Regions from separate parts of the Streptomyces sp. NPDC048462 genome, predicted to be linked through region 2. Evidence: riboswitches for the same ligand, from Rfam matches in the RefSeq annotation. Region 2 holds a riboswitch; each other region holds the start of a gene.

Region 1 (7,618 bases), on a different contig from region 2:
CTGCTCGCGGCCCTCGCGACCGGCACCATGCCCGTGCTGCTCGGCGGCGCGCACATCGCCAACACCACCTCGTACGAAGTGCTGGCCTGGGCGGCCATCGCCCTCGTGGTCGTCCGGATCGGCCGCACCGGCGACACGCGGTGGTGGCTCGCCGTGGGTGCGCTGGTCGGCCTCGGCGCCGAGTTCAACCATCTCGCCGGCATCTTCGGCACCGTCCTGCTGGCCGCCGTGCTCCTCGGCCCGGCCCGCCGCACCGCGGCCGACCGCCGGCTGCTCGCGGGCGCCGCCATCGCCGTACTGCTCGTGCTGCCGGACCTGTGGTGGCAGGCCCGGCACGGCTGGGCCATGTTCGAGATGACACGGGCGCTGAACGGCGAGAACGGGGGCCCGGGGAACATTCCCACCTGGATCGTGGGGCAGCTCGGCATGTCCTGCCTGGCGATGGCCGTGCTGTGGACGGCGGGCCTGCGGTTCCTGTGGCGCTCCGGCCGGCCGCTGTGGCAGTGCCTGGTAGCCGCGTACGCCGTGCTGTTCGTGCTGTTCGCCGTGACGACCGGAGCCCAGGTGTACTACCTGGGCGGACTGTACGTCTGCCTGCTGGCGGCCGGGGCCGTGGGACTCGACGGGTGGCTGTACGCCCGTCCGGGCCGGCTGCGCGACCTGATGATCGGCACCGCCGCCTCGACCGCGCTGTTCGCCATGATCGTGCTGCCGGTGCTGCCACCGTCCGGCGTGGCCTGGACGTACGGCATCAGCACGAATTCGGGGGAGACCCTGGGCTGGCCCCAACTGGTCGGTACCGTGCGCCAGGTGTGGAACGGGCTCCCGGCCGGGCAGCGCGCGAACGCGGTGATCTTCGCGGCGGACTACGGCGAGGCCGGCGCAGTCAACGAACTCGGCCGGGGCACCGGGCTGCCCACCGCCGTGAGCGCCCAGAACACCGACTGGTGGTGGGGTCCGGGCAACCCGGACGCCACGACCGTGGTGGCCATCGCCCCCGGACCCGACCACGCCCCCGGGTACACCGCCCGGCTGCACGAGTACTTCCGGCACGTCCGGGTGGCCGCCACCCTCTCCAACCCCTACGGCGTGCACAACGTCGAACGGGGCGGCCACGTCTACGTCCTTACGGGCCCCCGCCGCCCCTGGGGAGAGATGTGGCCGGAGCTGCGCCACTACGGGTGACGCCTGTCCGGACGAACACCCGCTTCACCGGAGTATCCGGGCTGGCCGTCAAGGGGGTCCGGCAATAGCTTGGCTCCCGTACGCGGCCGAGACACCTCCGACGGGCGGGATGGTCCGATGCAGAGCACAGCCGCACGCATCGGCGGCGCCGACAACCCACTCGGTCCCGGCTACAAGTGGATCGCCCTGTCGAACACCACGCTGGGTGTGCTGATCGCGACGATCAACCTGTCGATCATCCTCATCGCGCTGCCGGACATCTTCCGCGGCATCGGAGTGGACCCCCTGCAGCCGGGCAACACGAGCCTGCTGCTCTGGCTGATCATGAGCTACATGGTCGTCACCGCGGTGCTGGTGGTGAGCTTCGGCCGGCTGGGCGACATGTACGGCCGGGTGCGGATGTACAACCTGGGCTTCGCGGTCTTCACGCTCTTCTCCGTACTCCTCTCGGTGACCTGGATGCACGGCACCGCCGGTGCCCTGTGGCTGATCGGGATGCGGGTCCTCCAGGGTGTGGGCGGCGCGATGCTGATGGCCAATTCGAACGCGATCCTCACCGACGCCTTCCCGCCGCGGCAGCGCGGGCTCGCCCTGGGGCTCAACCAGGTCGCGGCCATCGCGGGGTCGTTCGTGGGTCTGGTGCTCGGCGGAGTGCTCGGCCCCTTCGACTGGCACCTGGTGTTCCTGGTCTCCGTACCGATCGGGCTGTTCGGCACGGTCTGGGCCTATCTGAAACTGCACGACACCGGCGTCCGCACCCCGGCCCGGATCGACCGGTGGGGCAACCTGACCTTCGCCGTCGGCCTGATCGCCGTGCTCTGCGGCATCACGTACGGCATCCAGCCCTACGGTGGGGACACCATGGGATGGACCAACCCCTGGGTCATCACCGCGATCGCCGGCGGGCTGGCCGTGCTGGGCCTCTTCTGCCTGATCGAGACCCGGGTCGCCCAGCCGATGTTCCACCTGGCGCTGTTCCGCATCCGGGCCTTCACCGCGGGGAACGTGGCCAGTCTCCTGGCGTCCCTGGGGCGTGGTGGCCTGATGTTCATCCTGATCATCTGGCTCCAGGGCATCTGGCTGCCCCGGCACGGCTACGGCTTCGAGCAGACCCCGCTGTGGGCCGGTATCTACATGCTGCCGCTGACGATCGGGTTCCTGATCGCCGGGCCCTTCTCCGGATGGGCCTCGGACCGCTACGGCGCCCGGCTCTTCACCTCCGGCGGCATGGTCCTGGCAGCCGCGACCTTCGTGGCGCTCAAGGAACTGCCGGTCGATTTCGACTACCCGCTCTTCGCCCTGATCCTGCTCGTCAACGGGCTGGCCATGGGACTCTTCGCCTCGCCCAACCGGGCCGCGATCATGAACAGTCTGCCGCCGGACCAGCGCGGTGTGGGCGCGGGGATCAGCACCACGTTCCAGAACTCGGCCACGGTGCTTTCCATCGGCATCTTCTTCTCGCTGATGATCGCCGGCCTGGCGAGCTCGCTGCCCCACACGCTGGCCCACGGACTCACCGAGCAGGGCGTGCCGTCCGCCGACGCGGCACGCGTCGCGGCCCTGCCACCGGTCGGCGTGCTGTTCGCGGCGCTCCTGGGATACAACCCGGTACGCAGCCTGCTGGGCCCGGAGACCCTGGCGCAGCTGCCCACCGCTCACGCCGATTACCTCACCGGGCGGGCGTTCTTCCCGACGCTGATCTCCGGACCGTTCGAGCAGGGCCTCTCCGTGGCCTTCGACTTCGCCATCGCGGCGTGCCTGGTGGCCGCAGTCGTCTCGCTGCTCCGAGGCGGGCGCTACGTCCACGGCGAGACGGTGACCGCGAAGGCGTGACACCCGAGGTCCGCCCCGGAGCCGTCAGGCGCGGCGGCGCAGCCGCAGCGGTGCGTAGACGGCGAGGGCCGCGAGGAACGCCACCCCGTAGGCGAGGTCCGCCCCGTGCAGCGCCTTCGCCACCGGGCCCACGTACAGGCTGGTGTTCATGAACGGCACCGCGGCGGCGAACGCGGCGACGAAGGCGGTGAGCGCCGGCCACCACGGCTGAGCGCGGGAGCTCTCGGCGGCCAGGTCGACGGGGGAGCCGCCGCGGGTCCGCGCGCGGACGAGCCAGTCGACGGCCACGATGGCGACGAACCCGGGGATCCAGTAGCCGACGAGCAGCAGCACGTTCTGGAAGCGGGCGGTGGTGTCGGCCGCGTGCATCCACAGGACGAGGGGGAAGCCGAGGGCTGCGGCGAGCGCGGCGGCGACGGGGCGCGGCAGGCGGACGCCCATGGTCTGCAGCGCCAGCGATCCGCTGTAGTCGTTCATGGCGTTGCTGCACAGCGCGGCGAGCGCGATGGCGAGCAGCCCGAACGCTCCGAGCGCGCCACCGCCCAGCAGGGCGTCGACGCCGTGCGCGGTCTGGTCGGTGAAGACGGACGCACCCCACAGGCCGAGCGTCTGGACCGCCACGAACGAGACGCTGACACCGAGCAGCGTGCACCAGAACATCCGGGGCCGCGAAGCGGTGCGCGGCAGATAGCGGCTGAAGTCGCTGGCGTACGGCGCCCAGGACAGCGCCAGGCTCAGGGCGATGGTGCACGTCAGGACGAACGCGCCGGCCCGGTCGGCGCCGTGCGCGGTGCCGGTCGCGGCGGGGTGGACCCCGTGCAGGAGCTTGGTGGCGAGCACCGCGAACGCGGCGGCGAGGACGAAGGTCATCACGGTCTGGAGCCGGTGGATCACCTCGTACCCCAGCACGCCGAGCGCGCCCTGGGCGGCCATCATGACCAGCACCCCCAGCCAGAAGGGCCAGCCGCACAACTGGGCCAGCGCCTCCCCGCCGAACAGCCCGATCAGCGCGTCCCAGGCGATGGACGACAGCCACTGGAGCGTGCCCGGAAGCACCACACCGCGCCCGAACGCCAGCCTGGCGAGCGGAAGTTGCCCGGCCCCGGTCTGGCTGCCCCAGGTGCCCAGATACGCGGTGGGCACGGCGCCCACGAGCGTGCCGAGCACGACGGCGGTGAGTGCGGTCGCGAAGTCCAGGCCGAGCGCGATGCCGACGGTGCCGGTGAAGACCCCGGTCATGGTCAGGTTGGGGGCGAACCAGACGGTGAACAGCCGGCCGGGCCCGCCGTAGCGGCGGTCCTCCGGAACGGGCGCTATCCCGTGCGCCTCCACGCGCAGATCACCGGGGGCGGTGGGCATCCGCCCGTCGAACGCGGGCCGCCGGTCCGTGGCGGCGCGCTCGTCCTGGGCATACGGCAATGACATGAAGACATCCCTCCGCCAGTGCTAACTGGTTCAGGTTCGACGGGTGTGTTCTCAGCCCCTGCGAGGGGCACCCCGTGTCCGGTGCGGCGGCCAGGATAGCCGGGCGGCTGCGGGCCGCGGTGCGGGGGGTCAGACGGCGAGCGCGCAGCGGAAGCCGCCGTGGCCGGTCGTGCTGTCCGGGCTGTTCGAGGTGCGGGCGGCGACGCGGTAGCGGTTGCAGTAGGAGCGGTGGCACAGGTGCGAGCCGCCGCGCAGTACCCGGTACTCGCCGTGCGGCGGCCCTGCGGGGTCGGTGCGGGTCTCGGCGCGGCCGTTGGTGTGCCAGTCGGCGCTGAACAGGTCGGCGCACCACTCCCACACGTTGCCGGAGACGTTGTACAGGCCGAAGCCGTTGGGCGCGTAGGCCTTGACGGGGGCGGTGCCCGCGTAACCGTCCTCGCGGGTGTTGCGTACCGGGAAGTCGCCCTGCCAGATGTTGCAGCGGTGCCGGCCGTTCGGGGTCAGCTCGTCGCCCCAGGGGAACCGGGCCCGGACGAGGCCGCCGCGTGCCGCCTTCTCCCACTCGGCCTCGGTGGGCAGCCGCTTGCCGGCCCACCGGGCGTAGGCCGTCGCGTCGTTCCACGACACATGGACCACCGGGTGGTCCCGGCGGTCGCCGATCGAGGTGCCGGGCCCCTCGGGTGCCCGCCAGTGCGCCCCGGTCACCGCCCGCCACCAGGGGGCGCCGGGCACGGTGCCCGGCAGTACGGCACGGCGCGCCGACGGGGGGACGAAGGCGCCGAACACATACGACCAGCCGATGAGTTCGGCCTCGGTGCGATAGCCGGTGGCCTTGACGAAGACGGCGAACCGGGCGTTGCTGACGCAGGCCGCGTCGATGTGGAACGGCCCGGTCGTGACCTCCCGCACCGGTCCCTCGCCGTCGTCCGGGAACGCGTCCTGGTCCTCGCCGCCCATCAGGAACGGTCCGCCGGGTACGGCGACCATGCCGCGCAGCAGCTCGGCCCGGCCGCGCACGGGGACGGCGAACTCCGCCGGGGGAGCGGCGGTCACGGCCTGGGCGCCCTCGCGGGCGGGCCCGCAGCAGGCGCTCACCGGGCGGTCCCGCCGCCGGGCGTGCCGGGTGCCGGGCGGTCGAGCAGCTCCGCCAGGTCCTGGCCGGTGGTGCGCAGCAGCAGGGCGACCCCGCCGAGCGCGGCGGCCTCACCGCCGAGGGTGGAGCCGCGCACCTCGATGGTGCGGGGGGCGGACGGCAGGGAGAGCGCGGCGAGCTGTTGCCGGATGGGGGCGAGGACGAGACCGTCCAGGGCCGCCGGTTCGCCGTAGACGACGATGCACTCGGGGTCCACCTGCGCGGCGAGGGCGGCGAGCACCCGGCCGGCGACGAGGGCCGCGGTCCGGATCACGTCGGCGGCGTCCGGCTGGCCCCCGGCGGCGAGCGCGACCAGCTCCGCGGCGTCGTGCGCGGTGACCCCGCGATCGGCGCAGGCGGTGAGCATCGCGGGGACGGAGATGAGCCCCTCCAGGCAGCCGCGGCCGCCGCAGTGGCAGGGTTTTCCCTCGGGGTCGCAGCTGGTGTGGCCGATCTCGCCGGCCGCGCCGTGGGCGCCGTGCACGAGTGAGCCGTTGACGACGAGTCCGCCACCGACCCCTTCCGACCAGCGCAGATAGACAGCGTTGTCGAAGCCTCGGGCGGCGCCCCAGGTCACCTCGGCGAGTGCGGCGAGCCGGGAGTTGTTGTCCGTGAGCACGGGGGCGTCGAAGTGCCTGCCCAGTTCGGCGGCGACGTGGCCGGCGAACGGCGTCATCGTGCGCGGGTCGCCGGAGGCCGGGTTCTGTACGAAGCCGGGGAGGCCGAGGCCGATGCCCTCGACCGGGGCGAGGCTGATGTTCTCGCGCCGCACCAGCTCCTCGACGCCGCGGATCGCCTGCGCGGCCCGCTCGGCGGCGCCGCTGTCGGCGGGGACGGGGGCACTGTAGCGGCCGACGATCTCATGGGCGCAGTTGGCCACGACGACATGGACGCGGTGGCGCTGGAGGTCGATGCCGATCAGCTCGGCCCCGCGGGAGTTGAGGGAGATCTCCAGGGCCGGCCTGCCCCGGCCGCGCGGCTGCTCCGGGTCGGGGGCCGGCTGTTCGACGACGGCCTTGCGCTCCAGCAGATCGGAGACGATCGCGAACAGGGTGGTACGGGAGAGCCCGACCCGCTCCTTCAGCTCGCCTCGGCTCAGCGCGCCCGACCTGCGCAGTTCACCGAGTACGGCGGCTTCATTGGCCCTGCGCAGGCGTTGCAGGGCGTCGGTGCGTTCCGTCATGGACGCATGGTCGATCGGGTCAGGGCTTTCTGTCAATGCGCCGGACGAATTCACACAATGTTTATTCCCGAGGGTTGACGTAAAAAAGTCGGCGTCCCTACAGTTCCGGTCAGCCGACTGCACCGGCACCTGCCGAAGCGCCGCGGACCGGCATCGGCCGGGTTCCCGGCAGCACACCGAGCGACCACCGAAAGGGCGGCCCGAGTGGCTCCGCGCAACGTCCTGTTCCTGATGACCGACCAGCACCGGGTCGACACCCTGGGCTGTTACGGCAACCCAATCGTCGACACCCCGGCCCTCGACGCCCTCGCGGCCGGAGGGACCCGCTTCGACCGCTTCTACACCCCGACCGCGATCTGTACCCCGGCCCGTGCCTCGCTGGCCACCGGCCTCCACCCCTTCCGCCACGGGATGCTGAACAACCCCGAGCGCAACGGCGGGAGCAAGGACGAGCTCTCCGACGACGACCCCACGCTCTGGGGGCAGTTGGCGGACCGGGGCTACTCGGTGGGCCATGTCGGCAAGTGGCACATCGGCCGTGACCGGGGCCCCGAGTTCTACGGCCTGGACGGCGAGCACCTGCCCGGCGCCCTCAACCCCGTACACCACCCCTCGTACGAGAAGTGGCTCCGGGACAACGGCTTCCCGCCCTTCGCGGTACGCGAAGCCGTCTTCGGGACCGCCGCCAACGGCACGGGGCGCGGGCACCTCATCGCGGGCCGGCTGCAGCAGCCGGCCGAGGCCACCATGGAGGCCTACCTCACCGACCGCACACTCGGCCTGCTGGACCGCTACGCCGGCGAATGGAAGGCGAACCGCAAGCCGTTCATGCTGTCCTGCCACTGGTACGGCCCGCACCT
Region 2 (7,618 bases):
GCGGCGGGCGGTCTGCGCCGGGTCGACGAGCCTCAGCGCGGTCTCCCTGCGCCGTACGGTCCAGGCGTGCACGGCGAGGATCGCACCGACCGCGGCGAACTGCACGAGCGTGAGCACCGCTGCCGTGGGCAGGGCGAGCAGCTGCGCGGTCTGGCGGTAGATCTCCACCTCCAGCGTGGAGAATCCGGGGCCGCCGAGGATCTGGACGACGCCGAAGGAGGTGAAGGTGAAGAGGAAGACCATCAGCGCGGCAGCGGCCACGGCGGGAGCCAGCGCCGGAAGCGTCACCCGCCGCCAGGCGGCGAACCGTCCGGCGCCCAGGACCCGCGCGGCCTCCTCCTGCCTGGGGTCGAGCTGCGACCACAGCCCGCCGACGGTGCGCACGACGACCGCGTAGTTGAAGAAGACATGGGCCAGCAGGATCGCCCACACCGTGGTGTCGAGCCGGACGCCCCAGAGGTCGTCGAGGAAACCGCCGCGCCCCAGCAACGCCAGGAACGCCGTGCCCACGACGACGGTCGGCAGCACGAACGGCACCGTGACGACCGCGCGCAGCAACTGCTTGCCCGGGAAGTCGAACCGGGCGAACACATAGGCGCCCGGCAGGGCGATCAGCAGGGTCAGCGCGGTCGAGGCGAGCGCCTGCCAGAGCGTGAACCAGAGGACTTCGCGGATGTCCGGCCGGCTCAGCACCTCACCGATCCGGCCGAACTGCCAGACGCCGCCGTCCTTGAGCCCGCGTCCGACGATCGCGACGACGGGGTAGGCGAAGAACACCGCGAAGAAGGCGACGGGCACGGCCATCAGGCCGAGCCGCACCGCGCTCCCGCGCCGCGACCGGGCGCGCGCGGCCTTCCCGCGCGCTCCCGGTCCGCGTACGGGAGGCTTCGCTACTTCACTACGAGCGAGGACCATGACTGGACCCAGTGCTCACGGTTCTTGGCGATCGTGTCCGGGGCGACGGTCGCCGGCTTGTCCGCGGTGGTCCCGAACTTCGTGAAGAGTTCCGGCACCTTCGCGCCCTTGGTGACCGGGCTGACGAACATGTTGAGCGGCATGTCCTCCTGGAACTTCTTACTGATCAGGAAGTCCAGCAGGGCCTTGCCGCCCACCTCGTTCTTCGCGCCGTCGAGCAGACCGGCGAACTCGATCTGCCGGAAGCACGTCCCGGTGGCGACCCCGGTCGGGGCGGTCTTGGGCTGCGGGTCCGCGTACAGCACCTCGACGGGCGGGCTGGAGGCGTAACTGACCACGAGCGGCCGGTCGGCCTTGGCCTTCTTGCCGCCGGCCGAGCCGGAGAACTCCTCGTTGTACGCCTGCTCCCAGCCGTCGACGACCTTGACGCCGTTGTCCTTCAGCTTCTTCCAGTAGTCCTGGTAGCCGTCCTCGCCGTGGGCGGCGATGCTGCCGAGGAGGAAGCCGAGGCCGGGCGACGAGGTCGCGGCGTTCTCGGTGACGAGGAGGTTCTTGTACGCGGGCTTCGCCAGGTCGTCGAAGGACTTCGGCGGTGCGAGCTTCTTGTCCGCGAAGTACCTCTTGTCGTAGTTGACGCAGATGTCGCCGGTGTCGACCGGGGTGACCCGGTGCTTGGCGGCGTCCAGCTGGACGTCGGACGCGACCTGGCCGAGGCCCTTGGCGGCGTACGGCGTGAAGAGGCCGTTGTCGAGGGCGCGGGACAGCAAGGTGTTGTCGACGCCGAAGAACACGTCGCCGCGCGGTGAGCCCTTGGTCAGGATCTCCTGGTTGAGTGCGGCGCCGGCGTCACCGCTCTTCAGCACCTTGACCGTGTAGCCGGTCTCCCGGGTGAACTCCTTCAGCACGCCCTTGGACGCGTTGAAGGAGTCGTGGCTGACGAGCGTGACGGTTTTGGAGCCGGAGCCCTTGGTGCCGCCCGAGCCGCTGCCGGCGGCCGAGTCGTCGGAGCTCCCGCAGCCGGCGAGCGCGGTCGCGCCGATCGCCGCGGCGACGGCGGTCACCGCGATCTTCTTGGTGGTGCTCATGTGATTCCTCCTGGGGTGACCAGGAAGAGACGCGGCCCTGCCCGCGCCGGCGGAGAACCGGAAGCGGGCAGGGCGCAACAGCTTGAGTAAGGTCCGAACTTCCTACCCGGAATGACCCGGGCGAGGTTCAGAGGGTCTGCGGCCAACCTGTCCTTGGTGCCGCACTCTCAGCGCTGTGGCGCTCCCCTGTCGGAATATGAAGTTGAATTCACGCCCAGGCTACACGGCCGATTCCGGCCTCAGCGCTCGGTAGCCGCGAGCTGGCCGCAGGCACCGTCGATCTCCTGGCCGCGGGTGTCCCGCACGGTCACCGGTACCCCGTGGGCGGCGATGGCCTCGACGAACGCCTTCTCGTCCTCGGGCCGCGAGGCGGTCCACTTCGAGCCCGGGGTCGGGTTCAGCGGGATCAGGTTGACGTGGACCCGCTTGCCCTTGAGGAGCCGGCCCAGCCGGTCGCCGCGCCAGGCCTGGTCGTTGATGTCACGGATCAGCGCGTACTCGATGGAGATGCGGCGACCGGACTTCTCCGCGTACTCCCAGGCCGCGTCCAGCACCTCGCGCACCTTCCACCGGGTGTTCACGGGAACGAGGGTGTCGCGCAGCTCGTCGTCCGGGGCGTGCAGCGAGACGGCGAGACGGCACTTGAAGCCCTCGTCCGCGAAGCGCAGCATCGCCGGCACCAGGCCGACGGTCGAGACGGTGATCCCGCGCTGCGACAGCCCCAGCCCATCGGGCTCGGGGTCGGTCAGCCGGCGGATGGAGCCGACCACCCGGTTGTAGTTGGCCAGCGGCTCGCCCATGCCCATGAAGACGATGTTGGAGAGCCGCGCCGGGCCCCCGGGGACCTCGCCGTCGCGCAGCGCCCGCATGCCGTCCACGATCTGGTGGACGATCTCCGCGGTGGAGAGGTTGCGGTCGAGACCGGCCTGTCCGGTGGCGCAGAACGGGCAGTTCATCCCGCAGCCGGCCTGGGAGGAGATGCACATCGTGACGCGCTCGGGGTAGCGCATCAGGACGGACTCGACGAGCGTCCCGTCGTGCAGCTTCCACAGCGTCTTGCGGGTGGTGTCGTCGTCGCAGCTGATGTGGCGGACCACGGACATCAGCTCGGGGAACAGCGCCTCCGCGAGCTTGCCCCGTGACCCGGCCGGAATGTTGGTCCACTCCGACGGGTCGTGCGCGTACCGCGCGAAGTAGTGCTGCGAGAGCTGCTGGGCGCGGAAGGGCTTCTCGCCGGTCGCGGCGACGGCTTCCTTGCGCTCGGCGGGCGTGAGGTCGGCGAGGTGCCGCGGCGGCTTCTTGGCTCCGCGGGGCGCGACGAAAGTGAGTTCTCCGGGCTTAGGCATGGTTCTTCCAGTGTCGCAGACCCGCGGCGGTGCCTCCGCCCCCCGCCGACGGGGCCCGGCGGAGCGGCGCTGAGCCGGGCCGGACGGGGTATCCGGTGGAACAGGGACGGCCCGCCGACCACACAGGAGGTATCAGCCGTGCACACCGTGAAGCGCTGGTTCAGTCACAGCCTGCCCGCACAGGCCCTGGTGCTCTTCGTGCTGGGACTGGGCTTCGGCGCCGTGTTCCGCCGGGACGATCATCCGGCCTTATGGGCGGTCCAGAGCCTGCTCTACACCGCCGTGATCATCGGGGTCGTGGCGTACCAGCGCCGCAGGGCCGGCCGGGCGACCGGCGCGCGGCCCGGCACGGTCGTCGACCTCAGCCGCAGGCTCCGGCAACGCGAGGTACCCGAGGACCCCGAGGAGCGGGTGCTCATGGGGCGGCTGGTCGAGGACCAGCTCGGGAAGATGGAGCGGGGCAGCCGGTGGCTGCCCTACTGGCTGGGTCTGCTGGGCCTGATCGCGGTGGGCATGCTGGTCCTCGGGGCCGCCACCGGCTCACTGGCCTTCCCCGTGGTCTTCGCCGTGGGCGTGATCGCGTTCTGTTGCGGGGTCCTGTGGATGCACAAGCGGACGATGGGGCTCCTTCACCACATGCGCTCGGCCCTGCGGGACCGTGTCTGACCTCACCGGACACGAGTGAGGGCCCACCGTCCGGAGACGGTGGGCCCTCACTCGTGGCGACGCGTACGGTCGTTCAGCCGGAGCCGACGAAGATCACCATCAGCAGCCAGACCACCGGCGCGGTCGGCAGCAGCGAGTCCAGCCGGTCCATGATTCCGCCGTGTCCGGGGAGCAGCGTGCCCATGTCCTTGATCCCGAGGTCCCGCTTGATCATGGACTCGCCGAGGTCACCCAGGGTGGCGCTGGCGGCGACCGCGAGGCCGAGCAGCAGGCCCTGCCACCAGGAGCCGTCGTCGATCAGGAACTGCATGCACAGCGCGCCGGCCACCATCGCGAAGCTCACGGCACCGAAGAGGCCCTCGCGGGTCTTTCCGGGGCTGATCCGGGGGGCGAGCTTGTGCTTGCCGAACCGCCAGCCGACGGCGTACGCGCCGGTGTCGCTGACCACGGTCAGCAGCAGGAAGGTCAGCACCCGCATCGGTCCGTCGTCCGCCGTCAGGAGCATGGCGACGAAGGTGGCCAGGAACGGTACGTAGAACGCGGCGAAGACGCCGGCCGTGACGTCCTTGAGGTAGCCCTCCGGCGGTTCGGTCATCCGCCAGACGAGCACCGCGAGGGCGGTCAGCGCCATGGCGGCCCAGGCGCCCTCGGCACCTCGCGCGTAACCGGCCACGACCATGGCGGCGCCACCGACCGCGAGGGGTACGAGCGGCGCCTTGATCCCCTTGCGCTCCTGCAGGCGGGAGGTGAGCTCCCACAGGCCCACGACGACGGCGACCACGATCACCCCGACGAAGACGGCCTTGACGACGAAGAGCGAAGCGACGACGACGGCCCCGAGGCCCACGCCGACCCCTATGGCGGCTCCCAGATCACGGCCCGCACGTTTCTTCTGCGGGGGCGGCGGCGCGGTGGACATGGGCTCCTGCGGCTTCTCGTCGCGGAACAGGGGGCCGCCGCTCAGGCGTGCGGCCCCCTGGTCCCGGTCATCACGGCTCTCTGCGTCTCTACCTGCGTCGGGAACGTCCGGCACGATGGGCATGGGCCGAGTCTGCTGGGCGTTATGCACATCGTATGCAGGACCCGCCGGAGCGGCCCACATCTCGGGAGCGGCCCCGTGGCCGGCGTCCTGCGGGACGCCCCGGGAGGAGTCGTTCATCAGACTTCGAGCAGCTCGGCTTCCTTGTGCTTCAGCAGCTCGTCCACCTGCGCGACGTACTTCGCGGTGGTGTCGTCGAGCTCCTTCTCGGCGCGGCGCACCTCGTCCTCGCCGGACTCCTTGTCCTTGACCAGCTTGTCGAGGGTCTCCTTGGCCTTGCGGCGGACCGCGCGGATCGAGATCTTGGAGTCCTCGGCCTTGGTCTTCGCGACCTTGATGTAGTCGCGACGGCGCTCTTCGGTGAGGTCGGGGAAGTTCACCCGGATGATATTGCCGTCGTTGCTCGGGTTCACGCCGAGGTCGGAGTCGCGGATGGCCTGCTCGATGTTGCGCAGGGCCGTCTTGTCGAACGGCGTCACGACGGCCATCCGGGGCTCGGGCACCGAGAACGAGGCCAGCTGGTTGATCGGGGTCAGCGCGCCGTAGTAGTCGGCGACGATCTTGTTGAACATCGCCGGGTGCGCACGGCCGGTGCGGATCGCGGCGAAGTCCTCTTTCGCGACCACGACGGCCTTCTCCATCTTCTCCTCGGCCTCGAGGAGGGTTTCTTCGATCACCACGTGCTCCTGCGTGTCTTGAGTGGGCCCGGCGTGCTCGGGCCCGGCGGGTCCTGCGTCGCGTCCTCACCTGCACGGTGTCCGACCGGCAGGCCGTTGTCCATCCTTCGGGCCCCTACCGCGGGCCCCGGGAACCCACCGGGTCTCCCCGGCCGGGCCCCCCTGGTTCTCAGGCCCGGGTACTCCGGTCGCTCACGAGCGAACCGATCTTCTCACCCTTGACGGCACGGGCGATATTGCCCGCGGTCGTCAGCTCGAAGACGAGGATCGGCAGCTGGTTGTCACGGCAGAGCGTGATGGCGGTGGCGTCGGCGACCTTGAGGTCACGGGCGAGCACCTCGCTGTACTTCAGCGCGTCGAACTTCACCGCTCCGGGGTTGGTCTTCGGGTCGGAGTCGTAGACCCCGTCCACACCGTTCTTGCCCATCAGCAGCGCCTCGGCGTCGATCTCCAGGGCGCGCTGGGCCGCGGTGGTGTCGGTGGAGAAGTACGGCATGCCCATACCGGCGCCGAAGATGACGACGCGGCCCTTCTCCAGGTGCCGTACGGCGCGCAGCGGGATGTACGGCTCCGCGACCTGGCCCATGGTGATGGCGGTCTGGACGCGGGAGTCGATGCCTTCCTTCTCCAGGAAGTCCTGGAGTGCCAGGCAGTTCATGACCGTGCCGAGCATGCCCATGTAGTCGGACCGGGCCCGGTCCATACCGCGCTGCTGGAGCTCGGCGCCGCGGAAGAAGTTGCCGCCACCGATGACGATCGCGATTTCCGCGCCGTCCCGGACGACCGCCGCGATCTCGCGTGCGATGGCGTGCACGACGTCGGGGTCGACACCGAGACCCCCGCCGCCGGCGAACGCCTCTCCGGACAGCTTCAGCATGAAGCGTCCGGCCACCTTGCCGTCGTCGCGCCTGTGGTCACCTGTTGCGGCGTCCGCGCCCTTGTTCATGGAGATTCTCCTCGTGCACATACGAAGAAGGCCATTGCCGGTGGGTCCTGTGTCCCTCAGCGGCAATGGCCTCCTCGTCAGATCTGCGGTCGTACGGCGGTGTGCGGCCGTCGACTGCACCAGACCCTATCGGGGTCCACCGTTTTTCGCGGACGGACTCAGATGCCGACCTTGATGCGCGAGAAGCGCTTCAGGGTGACACCGGCCTCGTCCAGGACCTTCTGGACGGACTTCTTGTTGTCCAGCGCATACGGCTGGCCGAGGAGGGTGGCCTCCTTGAAGAAGCCGTTGACGCGACCCTCGACGATCTTCGGGAGCGCGGCCTCGGGCTTGCCCTCGGCGCGCGTGGTCTCCTCGGCGACACGACGCTCGGTCTCGACGATCTCGGCCGGGACGTCCTCGCGGGAGAGGTACTTCGGCGCGAAGGCGGCGATGTGCTGGGCAAGGCCCTTCGCCAGGTCGGCGTCGGCCTTGTCGAGCTCGACCAGGACACCGATCTGCGGCGGCAGGTCGGGCATGGTGCGGTGCATGTACACGGAGACGTAGGCGCCGGTGAACTGCTCGAAGCGGTCCAGGACGATCTTCTCACCGAGGTTGGCGTTGGCCTCGTCGACGTACGCCTGAACCGTCTTGCCGGCCTCGATCTCAGAGGCGAGCAGCGTGGTCAGGTCGGCCGGGGAGGTGGCGGCGACGTGCGCGGCCAGCGCGTTGGCGACAGCCTGGAACTTCTCGCCCTTGGCGACGAAGTCCGTCTCGCACTTCAGCTCGAGCAGGACGCCGGAGGTGTTGTCCTCGGAGATGAGGGAGACAACGGCGCCGTTCTCGGCAGAACGGCCCTCGCGCTTGGCGACGCCCTTCTGACCCTTGATACGAAGGGCCTCGACGGCACCTTCGACGCTGCCATCGGCCTCGTCGAGCGCCTTCTTGCAGTCCATCATGCCGGC
Region 3 (7,618 bases), on a different contig from region 2:
CACATCACCGAGGACCTGCGGGTGATGGTGGTCTTTTCGCCGCCCGAGGGCTGAGGGGGCCGGGAGACGGAGCGGTCTCTCGGGGATCCCTAAGGGTTCGATCAGGGGAGTTCAAGGGATGCGAGGCCCCCGCAGACCACCGCTGCCCCTCTAGCATCGGAGCAGGAACTCACAGAGACGAGGTAGGACAGATGGCCGTGCGGGAGATATTCGCGGGAATGCCCTGGTGGGTGAAGTGGATCGCGGTGCCCGTCATCGCGATCGTCGTGTTCGGTGGTCTGATCGCCAGCGTGGTCGGCTTCGTCGTCTGGCTGCTCTTCAAGGTCCTGATCTTCGTGGTCCTGGTCGGCGGGATCGTCTTCCTCGTGCGGAAGTTCATGTCGTCCTCCTCCTCGCGCGGCGACTGGTAGAAGACCGGTGGCGACCGGTGGCCGCACCACCGGTAGCACGGTTAGCCCAGGTGAGCGAAGCGGAAGACGAAACAGCAACCCTTCCGGACGCTGCCGATACAGTGGAAATCCGCTGCCGCCGCCCGGGAGAGCACCGTCAGTCACCACCTGACCAGTGGTGGGCAGGGCATCCGGCCTCCGGACCCGAACCTGCGGCAGACATGTGGGGGCGGCCTCCACAGGCGGGCTGACCGCCCGTCACCATGCCTGGGGGTGACCGTTGACCACGGCATCGAGTACCGCTGTGCCGACGTTGATCGGATCGGTGCAGCGGGCGCTGAGGCTGCTGGAGGCAGTGGGCGCCCATCGCGACGGGGCGCCGGCCAAACAGCTCGCACGTGAGGCGGGGCTTCCACTGCCCACCGCCTACCACCTGCTTCGTACCCTCACCCATGAGGGATATCTGCGCCGTGAGAACGGCGTCTTCCTCTTCGGCGCCGCCGCCGAGCGGCTGGTGGGCGACGGCGCTCTGCAGAACCGGCGCAGCCGGATGGCCCAGTCCCTGGGCCGCTGGCGCGACATCATCGGCGCCCCGGTCTACTGCGCCGTCTACCGCGACGGCGAGATCGAACTCCTCGCGGTCTCCGACACCCCGGCCGCGCCCGCGGTGGACGAATGGGCCGCCTTCCAGGAGACCGGGCACGCCCACGCGATCGGCCAGTGTCTGCTGAGCCAGCTCGACGAGAAGGCCCGCGAGGACCACCTGGACCGCCATCCGGTCCGTCCGCTGACCCGCTACTCGGTACGCGACCGTCCGGCGCTCCTTGAACGGCTGCGGTCGCTGGAGCGAATGGAACCCGTCATCGAGCGGCAGGAGTACGCACTCGGGACGGTCTGCGCGGCCATCCCGATCGCGGCCGGTTTCACGGCAGCGGCGATGGCCATTTCGGTACCCCTGGATCAGGAAGAACGGTTGCTCCCCGCAGTCGAACGACTACGTGGCGAAGTGGCCAGCCTCTTGCGTTCGTTCGTGTTCTCTATCAGTATCTGAAAAATCACTCCTTGTGATCTGCTATCGCGTGCACCACGATGGCGTCAATAGGGCCATGGGGGATCATTCCTGGCCAGATTCATCTACTGCGGGGTTGAACGATGCGCGAGTCGGTTCAAGCTGAGGTCATGATGAGCTTCCTCGTCTCCGAGGAGCTCTCATTCCGTATCCCGGTGGAGCTCCGGTACGAAGTGTGCGATCCGTACGCGATCCGGATGACCTTCCATCTCCCCGGCGATGCCCCCGTCACCTGGGCTTTTGGCCGTGAGCTGCTGCTCGACGGCCTGAACAGCCCCAGTGGTGACGGCGACGTACACATCGGGCCGACCGAGCCCGAAGGACTGTGCGACGTCCACATCCGGCTCCAGGTGGGGGCGGACCGCGCCCTCTTCAGGGCGGGTACAGCACCTCTTGTGGCCTTTCTCGACCGGACGGACAAGCTCGTCCCGCTCGGCCAGGAGTGCACGCTGGGTGACTTCGAGGGCAATCTGGAAGAGGCATTGGGGCGAATTCTGGCCGAGGAACAGAACGCCGGCTGACGGGGAACCGCCTCTCCGGCCCCTGGTGCCGGTCGAACACCACACCTGCCGAACGGGTGAATCACTCTCCGTGTGCAACTGTTCAGGCCTTCGCCCGTCGCCGGCGTCCTCTGCCACTCCGTACGGGTGCCGAAGCTTCGGCTTCCGCGCCGACCCCCGTACGGTCCGCGGAGACGACCAGTGCCGCGAGCGCGGTGGTCACCGGCACCGAGGCGACCAGCCCGATCGAGCCGACCAGCGTCCGCACGATCTCCTCCGCCACCAGCTCGCTGTTGGCCACCGTGCCCACGCTGCTCTGGGCGATCGAGAACAGCAGCAGCAGCGGAAGCGCGGCGCCCGCATAGGCGAGCACCAGGGTGTTGACCACCGAGGCGATGTGATCCCTTCCGATTCTGATACCTGCCCGGTAAAGCTGCTTCGCACTCATCGTCGGGTCCGCCTGGTGCAGTTCCCAGACGGCCGAGGTCTGGGTGACCGTCACATCGTCGAGCACGCCCAGGGAACCGATGATGACGCCGGCCAGAAGCAGACCGCTCATGTCGATGTGCGGATACAGGCCGTGGATGAGGCCCGTACTGTCGTCGGTGTTCCCGCTCAGGCTCGCCCAGCCGATGAAGAGTGAGCCGAGCAGCCCGATCAGCAGCAGTGAGATCAGGGTGCCGATGACCGCGACCGAGGTGCGGGCGGTCAGCCCGTGGCAGATGTAGAGGGCGATCAGCATGATGGCGCCGGCCCCGACCACCGCCACGACCAGCGGATTCGAGCCCTGCAGAATGGCCGGAAGGATGAACAGGGTCAGCACGGCGAACGACAGGGCGAGCGCCACCAGCGCCATGACCCCGCGCAGTCTGCCCACCACGACCACCGCGACGGCGAAGATCCCGGCCAGCAGCGCCATCGGGAACTTCCGGTTCACGTCCGTCACGGAGTACTGGAGGTCGTGGGGCGCGTCGGGGGCGTACGCGACGACGACTTCCTGCCCCTCCCGGAGCTGTCGCGGAGCGCCTGGCTGGATCACCTCGATGAAGGCGCGCCCCTTGTCCTCGCCGCTTGTGACCTCGACCGTGGCCTTCTCGCAGTCCGCGGCCCCGCCGCCACCGGTGGCCGGGTCCTTGGCGGACGGGGTCTCGCCGTCGACGGGCAGCTGGGCCGCGTTCACGTCCTTGCAGTCGACCTTGTCGATGTTCACCACCTTGGCCTGCTGGGTCTGCCGGTCGAAACCGACACCGGTGCGCTCGTGCGCCGGCGCACCACCGGGCCAGAGCACCACGAGACCGACGGCGACCGCGGCCGCGAACGGGATCAGTACGGCGGCGATCACCTTGCGCAGGTGCTTGGACACGGGTGCGGCGGGTCCGTGCGAGTGCGTGTGGGCGTGCTGATGGGACGGCTGCTCGGGAACGATATGGGGGGACGTCACCGGCCGATCATCGCAAGACGAGCGGGGCCCACTGTTCAGCACACCCGTGAGGGCGTTAGCGTGGTGGCACCTTTGCACACGCGGGAGCTCGGAGCACCGGGCTGAGAGGGCGCTGATCTCCGTACGTCCGTACGGGACAAGCTGCGCCGACCGCCGAACCTGTTACCGGGTAATGCCGGCGTAGGGAGTAGGTCTCATGACCACAGCGGACGCACGTATGCCTGCCTCGAATCAGAGCGACGAGGCCGGGAAGTCCATCGGCTGGCACAAGGGGTACGTCCAGGGCTCGCGCCCGGACCTCCGGGTGCCGGTCCGTCAGGTGCACCTCAGCAACGGCAAGGACGTGACGCTCTACGACACGTCGGGGCCGTACACAGATCCGGGTATCGACACCGATGTCCGCCGCGGACTCGCGCCGTTGCGCGAGAACTGGATCATCGCCCGCGGCGACACCGAGGAGTACGCGGGCCGGGCCGCCCGTCCCGAGGACGACGGGATCAAGCACACCTCGCCGCGCGGCGGGCTGCGCAATCTGGACGCGGTCTTCCCCGGCCGCCCGCGCCAGCCGCGGCGCAGCCGGGACGGGAGCCCGGTGACCCAGCTCGGGTACGCCCGACGCGGCGAGATCACCCCGGAGATGGAGTACGTGGCGATCCGGGAGAACGTCGCGCCCGAGGTGGTGCGCGAGGAGATCGCCGCGGGCCGGGCCGTGCTGCCGGCCAACGTCAACCACCCGGAGATCGAGCCGATGATCATCGGCAAGCGGTTCCTGGTGAAGGTGAACGCCAACATCGGCAACTCCGCGGTGACGTCCTCCATCGAGGAGGAGGTGGACAAGATGACCTGGGCGACCAAGTGGGGCGCCGACACGGTCATGGACCTTTCCACCGGGCGCAACATCCACACCACCCGTGAGTGGGTACTTCGCAACTCCCCCGTGCCGATCGGCACCGTGCCCCTCTACCAGGCCCTCGAGAAGGTCGACGGCAGGGCGGAGGAGCTGACTTGGGAGATCTACAAGGACACCGTGATCGAGCAGGCCGAGCAGGGCGTCGACTACATGACGGTCCACGCCGGCGTGCGCCTGCCGTACGTGCCGCTGACCGCCCGCCGCAAGACCGGCATCGTCTCCCGGGGAGGCTCGATCATGGCGGCCTGGTGCCTCGCGCACCACAAGGAGTCGTTCCTGTACGAGCACTTCGAGGAGCTCTGCACGATCCTCGCCTCGTACGACGTGACGTACTCGCTGGGTGACGGGCTGCGGCCCGGATCGATCGCGGACGCCAACGACGAGGCGCAGTTCGCCGAACTGCGCACGCTCGGCGAACTGAACACGGTTGCCAAGCGGCTAGGCGTCCAGACGATGATCGAGGGTCCCGGGCACGTCCCGATGCACAAGATCAAGGAGAACATCGACCTCCAGCAGGAGATCTGCGAGGAGGCGCCGTTCTACACGCTCGGCCCGCTGACCACCGATGTCGCTCCGGCGTACGACCACATCACCTCGGGCATCGGCGCGGCGATGATCGCCTGGTGGGGGACGGCGATGCTCTGTTACGTCACACCCAAGGAGCACCTCGGCCTGCCCAACCGGGACGATGTGAAGACCGGCGTGATCACCTACCGGATCGCGGCCCATGCGGCGGACCTCGCCAAGGGGCACCCGGGGGCGCAGGAGTGGGACGACGCGCTGTCGGACGCCCGGTTCGAGTTCCGGTGGGAGGACCAGTTCAACCTGGCACTCGACCCGGACACGGCACGGGAGTTCCATGACGAGACGCTGCCGGCCGAGCCGGCGAAGACGGCGCACTTCTGCTCGATGTGCGGTCCGAAGTTCTGCTCCATGAAGATCAGCAGGAGCATCACCGAGCAGTTCGCCCCCGACCTGGTCGCCTCGGCCTCGGACGAGGAGATCGAGGCGGGGATGCTGGAGAAGTCCAAGGAGTTCGCGGCGAGCGGGAACCGGGTGTACCTGCCGCTGGCGGACTGACGCTCACCGGTGGGCGTCCCGCGCCCCCGACCGGTTCTGCCAGGTCGGGGGCCCGGGCCGGGGGCGTGGGACGGTGGCGTGGGTCGGTGGCGCGGCACGTCCGTGCCCCCGGCCGGTCCGCGCAATGGCCTGATCAAGGACGCGGTGAGCGTGCGTCAGGCTTCGGAGTCCGGGTGGTCAGCCACGCCGAACGGGTTGTCGATGACGTATCGCCAGAACCCGTCCTCCCCGCGGCGGGCGATGTCCGTCGCCGTGCCCGCGATACGGACGTCGCTTCCGTCGGCGGCGACTCCTTCGACGAGCCAGTCCACGATCAGGAGCGCGATGCCGCCCGCCTGGTACGTCCGGCGTGGAGTCACCCTGATCGGGACCCGCAGCGCGAGGAACTCGCCGTTGGCGCGGAGCCGCTGCGACCCCGTCGTCGGTTCGCCGGGGCGCGGTACGAAGACCGAGCCGGGCTCGTACACGAGGTCGAGGATCTCGGGGTCGAACGTGTTGAACGCCCGCGCGAGGGCGTGCGGATGCCCGGCGGCATCCGTGGCGAGCTGCACACTGGTGGAATGCGTCATACCTTCAGACAACAGTCCGTTGACGTGGGTCACCAAGCGGAAACCCTCGCGGGGCCGGATCGCGGACTGGCGCCGACCGAGCGCGGCCGCACCAGCCGTCCCGATCCGGGCTGTCCCGTCGAGGTGGCGCTCGCAGCGGTCTCCGGGCGCTGGACGACGCTCGTCCTGCGGGAACTCATGGGCGGCCCGCTCGGATTCACGGACCTGCGGGAACGGCTGCCGCAGCTTTCGGCGAAGGTGCTGAGCCAGCGGCTCCGGGAGCTCCGGGACGGCGGTCTGGTGTCGGCGGAGCGACTGCGCGGTTTTCCGGTGCGTACTCGATACGCGCTGACGGACGGGGGACGGACGCTGCGGCCCTTGCTGATCGAGCTCTACGCCACCGGTGAGGCCCTGCTGGGGCTGAGTGCCGGCCGTGAAGGGGAACCGCAGAGCTCCTGACCGTGCCTCGCGCCGGGACCCGGACGCGGCCCGGTCAGTCCATCTCGTGTTCCGGCCCGCCGAAGTCGGGGCTGGTGAAGTCCGGGCTGGTGAAGGTCGGCCGGGGCGCGGCCGCCGGCCCGTCGTCCGGGCTGGAGAAGTCCGGCCTGCTGTAGCCGATCTTCGGGATGCGGTTGGCCGAGGGATAGGGGGTACGGGCGGCGGGGGCGGCGCCCGGGTCGGCCAGCGCGTCCCGCAGGAACGGCAGGATGCCCCGCTCCAGCAGCGCGTGCCGCCAGGCCTCTCGGGCCCGCGCCACGTCCTCCGGCAGTTCCTCGCCGGGGTCGTCGGCGGCCAGCGACGTGGAGCCGTTGCGCAGGGCAGCCACGAGGAGGCCGACGGCGGCGATCAGGATGGCGGCCGCGGTGAGGGCCGTGAAGACCCAGCCGGCGCCGACCATGGTCCCCGCGAAGGACGGCGGCGGGCTCAGCATCTTCAGGATGTAGCCGACCAGCAGGAAGATCACCGCGGCCGTGCCCGCCAGCACCGGGGCCAGGACCGTGACGACGGCTCCTATGCCGGCCCCCGACCCGTTGGGATCGTCGGCGCCCAAGCCCGCGGCGCCATCCTGGTCGGAGCCGGCCGTACTGGTACGCAGCTCGTCGCGGGCCTTCACGTAGTGCTCGTACTCGGTGGCCGCTGTGGCGGTGATCAGGGCGGTGGCGGCCATCGCCATGGTGCGCAGCTGAACCGGGTTGAGCCGTTCACCGACTGCGGCCAGATCTGGTCGTTCATGGGCGTGACGCAGCGCGTCGTCGAGGATCCGCTCGTACTCGGGGCGGTCCTCGGTCAGCAGGTGCGGAGCGCTGTTCATGTGCATCCCCCGATGCTCCGTAGGGCCTGTGTGCCCGATTCACCGGGCAGTAAGGCGGAAACGGAGGAGAGCCTGCTACTGGTACGCCGATGGTAGAGCGCCCACGGCACAGGGTGACAGGGGGTTTCCGGAAATAGGCCCAGTGGTCGGCACGGTCAGGTCGTTGATGCGTCTTCCCCGAAGAACGTCAGTCATGCAGGGGGAGTTGGACGACCAGTAGCTTTCCGGCCATGGTCACTCCGCCGTCCATGGCGATGGCGAGCCCGTCCGCGTACACGTGCGGGCCGTCCACCAGCGGGCCCGCGTTGTCCTCGCCGTCCTCGGAACCGACCTCACCGAGCAGATACGGAATGGGGCTGTGACCATGGA
Region 4 (7,618 bases), on a different contig from region 2:
CTCCTCACCGATGTGACCGGCGCCGATGTTCTCGTGCCGGTCCTTGTGGGCGCCGGCCACGTCCTTGGAGTCATTGGCGTGGATCAGCTTCAGCCGTCCCGCGCCGACCGTCTCCACCAGCAGGTCCAGCGTCTCCTTCATCCCGCCGGGACCGGCCAGATCGTGTCCTGCCGCGAAGATGTGGCACGTGTCGAGGCAGACGCCGAGCTTCGGATGGGCGTCGAGCGCCTCGAAGTACGGGCCGAAGTCCCAGGTCCGCGAGCAGAGCGAGAAGCCCTGGCCGGCGGTCGACTCCAGCAGCAGGAACGGGTCGTCGTCGTGCGTCAGCTCGTCCAGCAGCGGCCGCATGTGCGTGCGCACCTGGGCCAGCGCCTCCTCGCGCGGCCGGCCGTTGGTCGCCGACCCGGTGTGCACCACGACCCCCAGGGCACCGATCTCGCGGGCCCGGCGCAGGGAGTGACGCAGCGAGTCCACGGACTTCTCGACGGTCGCCGCGGTGTGCGAGCCGAAGTTGATCAGGTACGGGGCATGGACGTACGCAGGTATCGACCCGGCGGCGCACTCGGCGCGGAAACGCTCGTCCTGTGCCGGGCTCCCGGCCGGGGCCGCCCAGCCGCGCGGATTGGCGACGAAGACCTGGACGGCCTCCGCGCCCATCTCGCGGGCGTAGGGGAGGCCGACCTTGGCGAGGCCGCCGGCCACCGGGACATGGCCGCCGACAGGGTTGCGCATACGGATCTAGAGCCCCTTGGTCTTGATGGTGATGGTGCTGCCCTCGGGGGCCCGGTCGCCGCCGTCCACGGACTGGCTCGCGACCGTGTCGCTGAAGGAGAGGAACGGACGGTCGACCTTGACCTCGAAGCCCGCGTCCTCCAGCTCGCTGCGGGCGTCGTCGACGTCCTTGCCGGTGACGTCCGGCACGTCGGTCATCCGCGGGCCCTTGGAGATCGTCAGCGTGATGGTGTCGCCCTCGGCGGCCTCCCGGCCCTCGGCGGGGGACTGCTGGGCGACGTCGCCCGCGTCCTGTGGGGAGTTCACCCGGTCCGGCAGCACCTTGGCCTTCAGCCCCTCGTCGTCCAGCGCGTCGGTGGCGTCCTCGACGGAGAGGCCGGTGACGTCGGGGACGTCGACCGGGCTGCCCTTGGAGACCACCATCGCGACCGCGGTGTCCGGATGGCGATCGGTGCCCGCCTCCGGGTCCGTGCGCACCACCTCACCGGCCGCCGCGTCCTCGCTGAACTCCTTGGTGACCATGCCGGGCACCAGGCCCGCCTTCGTCAGCTTCCGCTTGGCCTCGGCCAGTGCGATGCCCTCGACGTCGGGCACCTGCACGATCTCCGGTCCGCGCGAGACGACGAGTTCCACCGAGCCGTTGCCCCGGATGCGGGCGGCCGACTTCGGGTCGCTGTCGATCACCTTGCCGCGGTCGACGGTGTCGCTGTAGGCGCGCTCGACGCCCTTCAGTTCGAGACCGGCGTCCGACAGCCGCCCCTTGGCCGCCTTCTCGCTCTGGCCGAGGAGCGAGGGGACATGGGTGAACTGTCCGGAGTTGATGTACCAGACGCCGCCGCCGACCCCCAGGACCAGCAGCACCGCGATGACCGCCGCGATCATGCCGCGCCGCGGTCCGCCCAGGAGCCCGGCCCGGCGGGCGGGCCGCTCCGGCGGCAGCGGCGGGGGCATCTCCAGCCGGCTGGTGTGGTGCGCGGTGCCCTGGCCGGCCGGCAGCACCCGGTGGATCACGCTCGTACGGTCCTCGGCGGCGTCGCGCGCCTCGGCCAGGGCCTGCGGCGGTAGGGCGTCCAGCTGGGCGTCGGTGAGGCCGGAGCGGGCCGTGCGGGACTCGGCGAGCAGCGCCACCGCGTCGAACGGCCGCACCTCGGGGTCCCGTGCGGTGGCGCTCGCCACCAGCCGGTCGAGCCCGGACGGGAGACCGGGGACGAGGGCGGAGGGGGCCGGGACGTCCTCGTTCAGATGCTGGTAGATGACCTGGGCGGGGGATTCCCCGGTGTGCGGCTTGGCGCCGGTGAGCATCTCGTACAGCACCACACCGCACGCGTAGACGTCGGCGCGGGTGTCCGCGGTGCCGCGCTCGATCTGCTCGGGGGCGAGATAGGAGACGGTGCCCAGGATCGACCCGGTGGTGTTGGTGACCGTGCCCACGGCCCGCACCAGGCCGAAGTCCGCGACCTTGACCCGGCCGTCGTCGCCTATGAGCACGTTCTCCGGCTTCATGTCCCGGTGGACGAAGCCCGCCCGGTGCGCGGCGCCGAGCGCGGCGAGCACCGGCTCCAGGATGTCCAGAGCGGCCCGGGGCTGCAGCGCCCCCCGCTCGCGCAGCACATCGCGCAGCGTGCAGCCCGCGACGTACTCCATCGCCAGGTAGACGTACTGCTCCTGGGCCCCCTGGTCGAACACCCCGACCACGTTGGGGTGCGCGAGCCCCGCCACCGACTTGGCCTCGCGGATGAAGCGCTCGACGAACGAGGCGTCGGTCGCGAGCGCCGGGTGCATCACCTTGAGGGCGAGCACCCGGTCGAGGCGGGTGTCCATGGCCCGGTAGACCGTGGCCATGCCGCCCACGGCGATGCGCGCATCGACGCGGTAGCGGCCGTCGAGCAGCTGCCCGACGAGAGGGTCCTGGAGGGTCGTATCCACGCAGCGAGTCTACGAGCCGCCACGGACACCGCCGACTGCCCGGGGCGATCCCGGAGCCGTACTGCAGCCGAGTCGTGACAGGGACACGCGATCCGCGGCCGCCTCGGCTCCGGGAACGCCCGGATCAGAACGCCGGGCGCTCCGGATCGAGCGCCGCACGCCCCGCCACCGGCGACGATGCCTCGGCGAAGTGGCGGCGCGGGATGCGGCCCGCGCGGTACGCGAGCCGCCCGCCCGCCACCGCGTGCCGCATCGCGGCGGCCATCAGCTCGGGCTCCTGGGCCCGGGTCACCGCCGAGGCGAGCATCACAGCCGCGCACCCGAGCTCCATGGCGAACGCCGCGTCCGAAGCCGTCCCGGCGCCCGCGTCCAGGATCACCGGGACCCGGGCCCGCTCGGTGATCAGCTGGAAGTTGTGCGGGTTGCGGATACCGAGCCCCGAACCGATGGGGGAGCCGAGCGGCATGACCGCCGCGCACCCCACGTCCTCCAGTTTCCGGGCGAGCACCGGGTCGTCGTTGGTGTACGGCAGCACGGTGAAACCGTCGTCCACCAGGATCTCCGCGGCGTCCAGCAGCTCGACCGGGTCGGGCAGCAGGGTGCGCTCGTCGGCCACCACCTCCAGCTTGACCCAGTCCGTGCCGAGCGCCTCGCGGGCCAGGCGGGCGGTGAGCACGGCCTCGCCCGCCGTGAAGCAGCCCGCGGTGTTCGGCAGGACGCGGATGGAGAGCTTCTCCAGCACCGAGAGCACGGAACCCCGCACGGTCGGGTCCAGGCGGCGCATCGCGACGGTGGTCAGCTCGGTGCCGGATGCGGTCAGCGAGCGCTCCAGCACGTCGAGGCCGGCCGCCCCGCCCGTCCCCATGATCAGCCGGGAGCCGAAGACGGTGTCCCCGAGGGTGAAGAGGTCGTCGGACACGGTCAGCCTCCCTGGACAGCGGTCAGGACCTCGACCCGGTCGCCGTCGGTGAGCGTCGCGGCGGACCACTGCCCGCGCGGTACGACGGTCTCGTTGAGCGCCGCCGCGACACCCGACGGCGCTGGGGTCAGGGTCGCGACGAGGGCGTCCAGGGTGGTGCCCCCGGCGACGGTGACGGCCTCGCCGTTCACGGAGACGGCCAGGGAAGTGGGCGCGGTCATGCGTGCTGCTCCTGTCGGACGGGGGCGGCGGCCGGGAAGCGGCCGGGGGAGAAGGGGCGGGCCACCTCGGGCAGCTCGCCGTCGGCCAGCAGCTGCGCCATGGCGTCACCGGTGACCGGGGTGAGGAGCACCCCGTTGCGGTGGTGGCCGGTGGCGAGGTGGAGGCCGGGCAGCGCGGTGCGGCCGAGCAGCGGGGCGTTGTCGGGGGAGGCGGGGCGCAGACCGGCCCGGGTCTCGGTGAGCGGCAGTTCGGTGATGCCGGGCACCAGCTCGTGGGCGTCGCGCAGCAGCTCGTACACCCCACCGGCCGTGACGGTGGTGTCCCAGCCCATCTCCTCGCTGGTGGCGCCGACCACCAGCTCGCCGTTCTCGCGCGGTACGAGATAGACGTGGCTGCCGCGCACCACGGCCCGCACGGTGCGGCTGAGGAAGGGGGCGTACGCGGTGGGTACGGTCAGCCGCAGCACCTGGCCCTTGACCGGGCGGACCGGCGGCAGGACCTGATCGGGCACGCCCGCGAGCCGGCCGCTGAAGCTGCCGGCGGCGAGCACGACCTGATCGGCGGCCGGCTCCGAACCGTCGGCCAGCACGGCCCCGGTCGCCCGGTCGCGCACCACGCGGAGCCGTTCGGCCCGCTGCCGGTGGAAGACGACCCCGGCCCGCTCGCACGCCGTCAGCAGCGCGGCGGCCAGCCGGCGCGGGTCGACCTGGTGGTCGCCGTCGACCCGGAGGCCGCCGCGTACGCCCGGCGCGAGCATCGGTTCCAGACGCCGGCACTCGCGGCCGGTCAGCCACTCCGACTCCAGCCCGGAGCGGCGCTGCAGCTCGTGCAGCTCCCGCAGATGGGCGCGGTCGTCGGTGTCCAGCGCGACGGCCAGGGTGCCGCAGGCGCGGAAGCCGATGTCCTGCCCGCTCGCCGCCTCCAGCTCGGCCGCGAACGCCGGATAGCGCGCGGCGGAGGCGACGTTGAGCCCCAGCAGCATCTCCTCGCCGTAGTGCAGTTCGGTGACGGCGGCCAGCATCCCGGCCGCGACCCGGGCGGCGCCGCCGCCCGGGTCGGGGTCGGCGACGGCGGTCGACAGACCGCGCTGCGCGGCCCGCCAGGCGGTCACCAGGCCGATGATCCCGCCCCCGATGACGAGGACGTCGGACCCGCTCGCGCGGTGGACAGGCATGGGCATCCAGCCCCTCCCTTCGCCGGCATGACCCGGATCAGGTTCGTACGGTCGGAGGCCGTCCAGCCTCCCTCTCAGCCCGGTGCGTCCGGGCTCCCGCGAGTCTTTTACGTGGGCCACCCTAGACCCCGCCCCCCGCACCGGGTAAAGCAGGAGGGCGGCGGTACGGGGGCGGCGAGGAACCCCTTTCCTGACGGGCCGTCAGTTGATTAAGGTGGTCGGGTGAACGAGCAGCAGCGGGCGGAGCGACCGGAACGGCAGTCGGAGCGGGCCGGGCGGCGGGTGGTCGTCGTCGGTGCGGGCATGGCGGGCGTGCAGACGGCGGTGGCCCTGCGGGAGCAGGGCTTCACCGGCGCGCTCACCCTCATCGGCGCCGAACCCCACCAGCCCTACGACCGCCCACCGCTGTCCAAGGCGGTGCTGCTCGGCAAGGCCGAGGAATCCGCCTTCGACATCGACTTCGAGACACTCGGCATCGGGCTCCGGCTGGGCGTCGAGGTCGCGGGCCTGCGCGCCGCCGACCACGAACTGGACACCTCCGACGGGCCCGTCCCCTACGACGTCCTGGTCGTCGCCACCGGCGCGGAACCCGTCGTGCTGCCCGGCTCCGAGGGTGTGCCCGGCGTCCATCTGCTGCGCACCCTGGACGACGCGGCGCGGCTGCGGCCCGTCCTGGAGGCCCGGCACGCCGTCGTGGTCGTCGGCGCGGGCTGGATCGGCGCCGAGTTCGCCACCGCGGCCCGCGCCGCAGGCTGCGAGGTCACCGTCGTCGAGGCCGCCGCCCGGCCCCTGGCGGGCGCCCTGCCCGCCGAGGTCGCCGCCCCGATGGCCGCCTGGTACGCGCAGAGCGGCGCCGAACTCCTCACCGGGGCGCGGGTGGCCCGCGTCGAGCCCGGCCGGGTGGTCCTGGCGGACGGCCGCGCCCTCCCGGCCGACGCCGTCGTCGTCGGGATCGGCGCACGGCCCGCCACCGGCTGGCTCGCCGGCTCCGGCGTCGAGCTCGGGCCCGACGGATCGGTGACCGCCGACGCGGCGCTGCGCACCTCGCTGCCCGACGTGTACGCCGTGGGGGACTGTGCCTCCTTCCCCTCCGCGCGCTACGGGGCGCGGCTGCTGGTCCACCACTGGGACAACGCGCTGCAGGGCCCGCGGACCGCGGCCGCCCACATCATCGGGGCGGCGGGGGAGGGCGGTGAGGAGTCGCCCGCCTACGATCCCGTGCCCTATTTCTGGTCCGAGCAGTTCGGCCGGTTCGTGCAGTACGCGGGCCACCACGACGGCGCGGACACCCTGCTGTGGCGCGGTGATCCGGCCGGCCCCGCCTGGTCCGTGTGCTGGCTGCGGGACGGCGTGCTGGTCGCGGTGCTCTCCGTCGGCCGGCCGCGCGACCTGATCCAGGGGCGCAGGCTCATCGAGGCCGGCACACGGCTCGACCCGGAGCGGGCCGGCGACGCCTCCGTGCCGCTGAAGTCGGCCCTGCCCCGGTAGCCGGGCCTCCTCCGGGGGGCGCGGGGCCCTGAAGGGCGGAGTCCGGGTATCGGCTGTCAGCCCGGGATGGCAGGCTTGTCCCGTGACCGAGATTGACGCAAAGATCGATGCTCTCGTCCCTGCCTGGCTCCACCTGCCCGATATCGCCGAAATGTTCGATATCCAGGTGGCGCGTGTGCGGCAGCTGGTCAAGGAGGGCCAGCTCATCGCCGTACGACGTGGTGAGAACCGGGCGCTCCAGGTGCCTGCCGCCTTCATCGACGGCGACAAGGTGGTCAAGGGCCTTGCGGGGACCCTGACGCTCCTGAGGGACGACGGCTACTCCGACGAGGAGATGCTGGAATGGCTCTTCACCCCCGACCCGAGCCTGCCGGGCACGCCCGCGCAGGCGCTGAGTGAGAATCGCGGCACGGAGGTGAAGCGCCGCGCCCAGGCGCTCGCCGTCTGACCGACAGCCGTACAGGGGGATGCGGGCCGCACGGCGCGGCCCGCATCCCCTCCTCAGCGCAGCCTGCCGAATCCGCACCGCCTGCCGAATCCGCACCGCCTACCGAACGTCATCGTTTTCCCGGGGGGAACCGCACCATGTCCACGCCTCGCGCGCAGCTGTCCGACGCCCGGCTCTACCTGTGCACGGACGCCCGCAGGCGCCAGGGAGACCTCCCCGAGTTCCTCGACGCGGTCCTCTCCGGCGGGGTGGACATCGTCCAGCTCCGCGACAAGGGCATGGAGGCGGCCGAGGAGCTCGACCACCTCGCGGTCCTCGCCGACGCCTGCCGGCGGCACGGCAAGCTCCTCGCGGTCAACGACCGGGCCGACGTCGCCCACGCCATCGGCTCCGACGTGCTGCACCTGGGCCAGGGCGACCTGCCGGTGCCGGCCGCCCGCGCGATCATCGGCCAGGACGTGGTCATCGGCCGCTCCACGCACGCCGAGGCCGAGGTCGACGCCGCAGTCGCCGAGGCGGGCGTGGACTACTTCTGCACCGGCCCCTGCTGGCCCACCCCGACCAAGCCGGGCCGCCACGCACCCGGCCTGGACCTCGTGCGCTACGCCGCCTCGCTCGCCCCGGCCCGCCCCTGGTTCGCCATCGGCGGCATCGACGCCGGCAACCTCGACGAGGTGCTCGACGCCGGAGCGCGCCGCGTCGTCGTCGT

What was found. A riboswitch is a leader RNA that binds a small molecule or an ion and turns the genes downstream of it on or off. The one in region 2 is predicted to bind thiamine pyrophosphate.
Region 1: another riboswitch for thiamine pyrophosphate. It lies ahead of ACGFU6_RS30405 (purine-cytosine permease family protein); the one in region 2 lies ahead of ACGFU6_RS29430 (thiamine ABC transporter substrate binding subunit).
Region 3: another riboswitch for thiamine pyrophosphate. It lies ahead of thiC (phosphomethylpyrimidine synthase ThiC); the one in region 2 lies ahead of ACGFU6_RS29430 (thiamine ABC transporter substrate binding subunit).
Region 4: another riboswitch for thiamine pyrophosphate. It lies ahead of thiO (glycine oxidase ThiO); the one in region 2 lies ahead of ACGFU6_RS29430 (thiamine ABC transporter substrate binding subunit).

The regions. Positions count from the first base shown of each region.
Region 1 is NZ_JBICXG010000024.1:9,246-16,863, reverse strand. Features, by position in the region: gene ACGFU6_RS30415 (ArnT family glycosyltransferase) at 1-1,185, shown strand, start outside; gene ACGFU6_RS30410 (MFS transporter) at 1,303-3,018, shown strand; gene ACGFU6_RS30405 (purine-cytosine permease family protein) at 3,043-4,443, opposite strand; TPP riboswitch at 4,434-4,528, opposite strand; gene ACGFU6_RS30400 (formylglycine-generating enzyme family protein) at 4,573-5,538, opposite strand; gene ACGFU6_RS30395 (ROK family transcriptional regulator) at 5,535-6,758, opposite strand; gene ACGFU6_RS30390 (sulfatase-like hydrolase/transferase) at 6,963-7,618, shown strand, end outside.
Region 2 is NZ_JBICXG010000022.1:52,335-59,952, forward strand. Features, by position in the region: gene ACGFU6_RS29425 (ABC transporter permease) at 1-804, opposite strand, end outside; gene ACGFU6_RS29430 (thiamine ABC transporter substrate binding subunit) at 891-2,000, opposite strand; TPP riboswitch at 2,082-2,198, opposite strand; gene rlmN (23S rRNA (adenine(2503)-C(2))-methyltransferase RlmN) at 2,240-3,346, opposite strand; gene ACGFU6_RS29440 (hypothetical protein) at 3,485-4,012, shown strand; gene ACGFU6_RS29445 (phosphatidate cytidylyltransferase) at 4,086-5,171, opposite strand; gene frr (ribosome recycling factor) at 5,171-5,728, opposite strand; gene pyrH (UMP kinase) at 5,898-6,674, opposite strand; gene tsf (translation elongation factor Ts) at 6,833-7,618, opposite strand, start outside.
Region 3 is NZ_JBICXG010000017.1:14,181-21,798, reverse strand. Features, by position in the region: gene ACGFU6_RS25815 (cupin domain-containing protein) at 1-54, shown strand, start outside; gene ACGFU6_RS25810 (DUF5326 family protein) at 198-410, shown strand; gene ACGFU6_RS25805 (IclR family transcriptional regulator) at 670-1,440, shown strand; gene ACGFU6_RS25800 (SsgA family sporulation/cell division regulator) at 1,542-1,979, shown strand; gene ACGFU6_RS25795 (YibE/F family protein) at 2,062-3,399, opposite strand; TPP riboswitch at 3,470-3,603, shown strand; gene thiC (phosphomethylpyrimidine synthase ThiC) at 3,596-5,389, shown strand; gene ACGFU6_RS25785 (YybH family protein) at 5,545-5,958, opposite strand; gene ACGFU6_RS25780 (winged helix-turn-helix transcriptional regulator) at 5,983-6,396, shown strand; gene ACGFU6_RS25775 (hypothetical protein) at 6,431-7,255, opposite strand; gene ACGFU6_RS25770 (metallophosphoesterase) at 7,437-7,618, opposite strand, start outside.
Region 4 is NZ_JBICXG010000005.1:392,873-400,490, forward strand. Features, by position in the region: gene ACGFU6_RS12700 (deoxyribonuclease IV) at 1-732, opposite strand, end outside; gene pknB (Stk1 family PASTA domain-containing Ser/Thr kinase) at 739-2,658, opposite strand; gene ACGFU6_RS12710 (thiazole synthase) at 2,783-3,577, opposite strand; gene thiS (sulfur carrier protein ThiS) at 3,580-3,798, opposite strand; gene thiO (glycine oxidase ThiO) at 3,795-4,973, opposite strand; TPP riboswitch at 4,971-5,083, opposite strand; gene ACGFU6_RS12725 (NAD(P)/FAD-dependent oxidoreductase) at 5,277-6,461, shown strand; gene ACGFU6_RS12730 (Rv2175c family DNA-binding protein) at 6,544-6,909, shown strand; gene thiE (thiamine phosphate synthase) at 7,047-7,618, shown strand, end outside.